One region of the Ligilactobacillus murinus genome, then DNA from elsewhere that is predicted to be linked to it. Evidence: a T-box and tRNA genes for the amino acid it is inferred to sense, from the RefSeq annotation. Region 1 holds a T-box; the other holds one or more tRNA genes.

Region 1 (2,207 bases):
TTGCAAATTCCCAATCACGTGGATCATGGGCAGCCGAAACCATAACTGCTCCAGTACCATAAGAAGCTAAAACATAGTCAGCCAACCAAATCGGTAATTTTTCACCGTTTACTGGATTGATCGCATAACTTCCGGTAAAGACCCCTGTTTTATCTTTAGCTAGGTCTGTTCTTTCAAGATCAGACTTATGTGAGATCTCTTCAACATAAGCTTCAACAACTTCTTTTTGTTCTGGTGTCGTTAAGCTAGCTACAAGTTCATGTTCCGGTGCGATCGTGATCGCTGAAGCACCAAATAAAGTATCCGGACGTGTAGTAAATACTTCTAATTGTTCATCTTGACCATCAACTTTGAAATCGATCGTGGCACCAACTGAGCGGCCGATCCAGTTACGTTGTTGTTCTTTGATCGCTTCAGGCCAATCAAGATCTTCCAGATCATCGATCAAACGGTCTGCATAGGCGGTGATCTTTAAGACCCATTGACGCATTGGCTTACGAATAACAGGGAAGCCCCCTCGTTCAGTCTTACCATCGATAACTTCTTCATTAGCCACTACAGTCCCTAGATCTGGGCTCCAGTTAACTGGGATCTCAGCTTCATAAGCTAGCCCACGCTTGTAAAGTTGTTCAAAGATCCATTGTGTCCATTTGTAATAAGCCGAATCGGTCGTGTTTACTTCGCGATCCCAATCGTATGAAAGACCTAATGATTTGATCTGACGTCTAAAATTGTTAATATTTTTTTTAGTAAATTCACGTGGCGAATTACCAGTATTCAACGCATATTGTTCTGCTGGTAATCCAAAGGCATCCCACCCCATCGGATGTAAAACATTATAGCCTTGCATCCGTTTCATACGTGAAATGATATCAGTTGCCGTATATCCTTCTGGATGGCCTACATGGAGCCCTTGTCCAGATGGGTAAGGAAACATATCTAAAGCATAGTAATTCTTTTTATCCTTATCCTCAGTTGTCTTGAACGTCTTATGTTCGTCCCAATAACGTTGCCATTTTTTTTCGATCTCTTTATGATTATAGCTCATCTATTCATAGTTCCTTTCTAGAAAATAAAAAAATCCTATATAGAGTTATAAACTCCATATAGGACGAAAAACCGCGGTACCACCCATATTCCAACACTAAGTTGACACTTAACTTCGTAACGGGAAGGACCGTTTTCACTTACTAACTTCGGCGAAAAACTCAAAGGCGAGTTCAGAAGAACCAACTTGTATACTCACAGCAACCGTATACTCTCTGAAAATAGCTTAGTTCTTCCTAATACTCCTTATCTGCGTTCAAATATTTACTCCATCTTAGCAAAACCGCTCGACTAATTCAAGAGAAAATTATTTTAATTTCAAATTTTGCCCGACATAGATCATGTCTGAAGTCAAATTATTCAAGGCTTTCAATTGATTTACCGTTGTACCATTGTTGGAAGCGATCCGCCAAAGCGAGTCACCGGCTTTGACTGTATATGTTTTGTTTGTATTACTTTGGGTGTTTGGCTTATTAGCCGTTGTAACTGCGCCCTTAGTTACTTTAAGCGTTTGTCCAACATAGATCAGATCACTGGATAAGTTATTGACCCGTTTTAAGTCATTTAACGTCATTTTATGTGAATTAGCGATCGCCCATAACGAATCGCCGGCTTTGACAGTATATGTCCCATTCCCACTTGCTTGAGTTTGATTTGAACTTTGAGATGTATTAGTACTTGGTTGACTCGAAGACACTTGACCCGAGACTTTTAAGACCTGACCAGGCATGATCAAGTTGCTACTCAAGTTATTCAAATTTTTCAACTCTTGTAAGCTCATGTTGTGGTTGACTGCGATACGATATAGCGAATCACCAGCTTTGACCGTATATGTCCCATTCCCACTTGCTTGAGTTTGATTTGAACTTTGAGATGTGTTCGTACTTGGTTGACTCGAAGACACTTGACTTGAGACTTTTAAGACCTGACCGGGCATGATCAAGTTGCTACTCAAGTTATTCAAATTTTTCAACTCTTGTAAGCTCATGTTGTGGTTGACTGCGATACGATATAGCGAATCACCAGCTTTGACCGTATATGTCCCATTCCCACTTGCTTGAGTTTGATTTGAACTTTGAGATGTATTTGTACTTGGTTGACTCGAAGACACTTGGCCTGAGACTTTTAAGACCTGACCGGGCATGATCAAGTTGCTGCTC
Region 2 (2,207 bases), 230 kb from region 1:
TGCCCGATTAGGCCAAAAAGCCTACGAGCAAGCTGCTGGTTTCTTGCGGATCATTGGGGGAAAAAATGTTTTTGATAACACTGATATTCACCCGGAAAGCTATCCTTTAGCGAAAGCGATCTTAGCTAAAGTAAAGATCGACCCAGCTCAGATTGGGACTACTTGGGCGGAAGAAAAGTTAGCACATTTTGATGCTAAAGCTTTTGCTAAAGCCAATCAAGCGGGACTAGCCACGGTCAAAGATATCGTAGCAAGCTTAAAGAAACCGGGCCGTACCTTACGTGATTCCATGCCAGCACCACTACTAAAAGCCGATGTCTTACACTTAGAAGATCTTAAGGTAGGGATGAATTTACAGGGGACGGTGCGTAATGTGGTCGATTTTGGCGCTTTTGTAGATATTGGGGTCAAGCAAGATGGTTTAGTTCACGTCTCTAAGATGAGTCAAAAATTTATCAAACATCCAAGTCAAGTCGTCGCTGTCGGTGATATCGTTGATGTTTATGTGACGGATGTCGATCTTAAGCGTGGGCGCATCCAGTTGAGCATGTTAGCACCAGCTGATGAATGATCAACAACTTCAAGCATTAGTCGAAGAGCTCTCATTGCGGTATTTCAAACGTCCTTTTATCCACCGCGCTTACTTCAATCGACGTTTGAAAACCACTGGGGGCCGTTATTTATTGATGAGTCATGACATCGAGATCAATGAAAAGATGTTGACTAAACATGGCAAAGCTACCCTTATCGGAACGATCAAGCATGAGCTTTGTCACTACCATCTACATTTAACAGGACAGGGATATCGGCATCGTGATCAGGATTTTAAACAATTATTGCGTCAGGTCGGAGGTTTACGGTATGCCCCAGCTAGTAGTAAGAATTACCGATACACTTACTGTTGTCAAAAGTGCGGGCAAAGTTATCTACGCCAACGTCAAATCGATATCAAACGTTTTGTCTGTAGTCGCTGTCACGGAAAGTTGCGCCTTTTGAAAAAAGTCTAAAAAAATGGTTGCAGGGGTCTGGTTTGTCTGCTATAATTAACTCTGTTGTCGCGGGTATGGCGGAATTGGCAGACGCGTCAGACTAAGGATCTGGTGAGCAATTGAGCTCGTGATGGTTCGAATCCATTTACCCGCATCACTAAGCAGGGCTGTGAATATTCACAGTCCTGCTTTTTCATTTGTGGATAAAAGCTAAAGAGGTAGTTTATCCACAAAGCGATATGTTATCATAAAGCTAATGATAAATCTTTTGAAAAGAGGGCCTACTATGACAGCCGTAAAAATTACCGCAAGTGCGGGATATCTTCCTGAAAAGGTAGTGACTAATGATGAATTGAGTCAGTTGATGGATACGTCCGATGAATGGATCGTGTCCCATACTGGGATCAAAAAACGGCACTATGCGATCGCTGAAAATACGTCAGATCTAGCTACAAAGGTCGCCCAAAAGTTATTACAGCAAGCTAAGTTAGCTGCGACAAAAATCGATCTGATCATCGTATCAACGATCACCCCCGATGCTTTAACACCCGCGACAGCTGCGATCGTCCAAAAAAATATCCAAGCTAGCAATGCTTTTGCGTATGACTTATCCGCCGCATGTGCGGGCTTTATCTTTGCGCTGGCAACTGCTGAAAAATTTATCCACAGTGGGATGTATCAGCGGGCAATGGTCATCAGTGCGGAAACTAATTCCAAGATGATGGACTTTACCGATCGGACCTCAGCAGTCTTTTTTGGAGATGGTGCTGCGGGGGTGATCTTAGAAAAAAGTGCCGGCAATACAGCGTATTTAGCGGAAAAGATCGCCACCCAAGGTAACACTGAAGTTATCCACAGTGGACGGGTGGCCCCGCTACAAAAAGTGGCTGCCGATAATTATCCACAATTGGATGCATTTTACCAAGATGGACGGGCAGTTTACAATTTTGTAACAAATGACGTTAATGCTCATATCGCTGAATTTTTGGCAGATAATGGTGTCAAACCAACTGACCTTGATCTTGTGATCACGCACCAAGCTAATTTGCGGTTGATCGAAAATATCGCGCAACATTTGGCTTTGGATATCGACAAGTTTGCGATCAATGTCACGGAAGCGGGAAACACTTCATCAGTAGGGATCCCGTTAGCTTTGGCACAAGCTTTAGAGCAAGGAAAACGACCGAAAAAAGTCTTGTTGACCGGTTTTGGTGCCGG

What was found. A T-box is a leader RNA that pairs with one kind of tRNA and senses whether it is charged. The one in region 1 lies ahead of leuS (leucine--tRNA ligase), so its partner is inferred to be a tRNA-Leu.
Region 2: it has a tRNA-Leu gene. The T-box ahead of leuS (leucine--tRNA ligase) is inferred to sense a tRNA for this amino acid. The anticodon was not compared.

What each region holds. Positions count from the first base shown of each region.
Region 1 is NZ_CP023565.1:1,164,188-1,166,394, forward strand. Features, by position in the region: gene leuS (leucine--tRNA ligase) at 1-1,048, opposite strand, end outside; T-box leader at 1,105-1,309, opposite strand; gene CPS94_RS05800 (LysM peptidoglycan-binding domain-containing protein) at 1,355-2,207, opposite strand, start outside.
Region 2 is NZ_CP023565.1:1,392,636-1,394,842, reverse strand. Features, by position in the region: gene CPS94_RS07005 (Tex family protein) at 1-571, shown strand, start outside; gene CPS94_RS07000 (SprT family protein) at 564-1,007, shown strand; tRNA gene CPS94_RS06995 (tRNA-Leu) at 1,058-1,143, shown strand; gene CPS94_RS06990 (beta-ketoacyl-ACP synthase III) at 1,276-2,207, shown strand, end outside.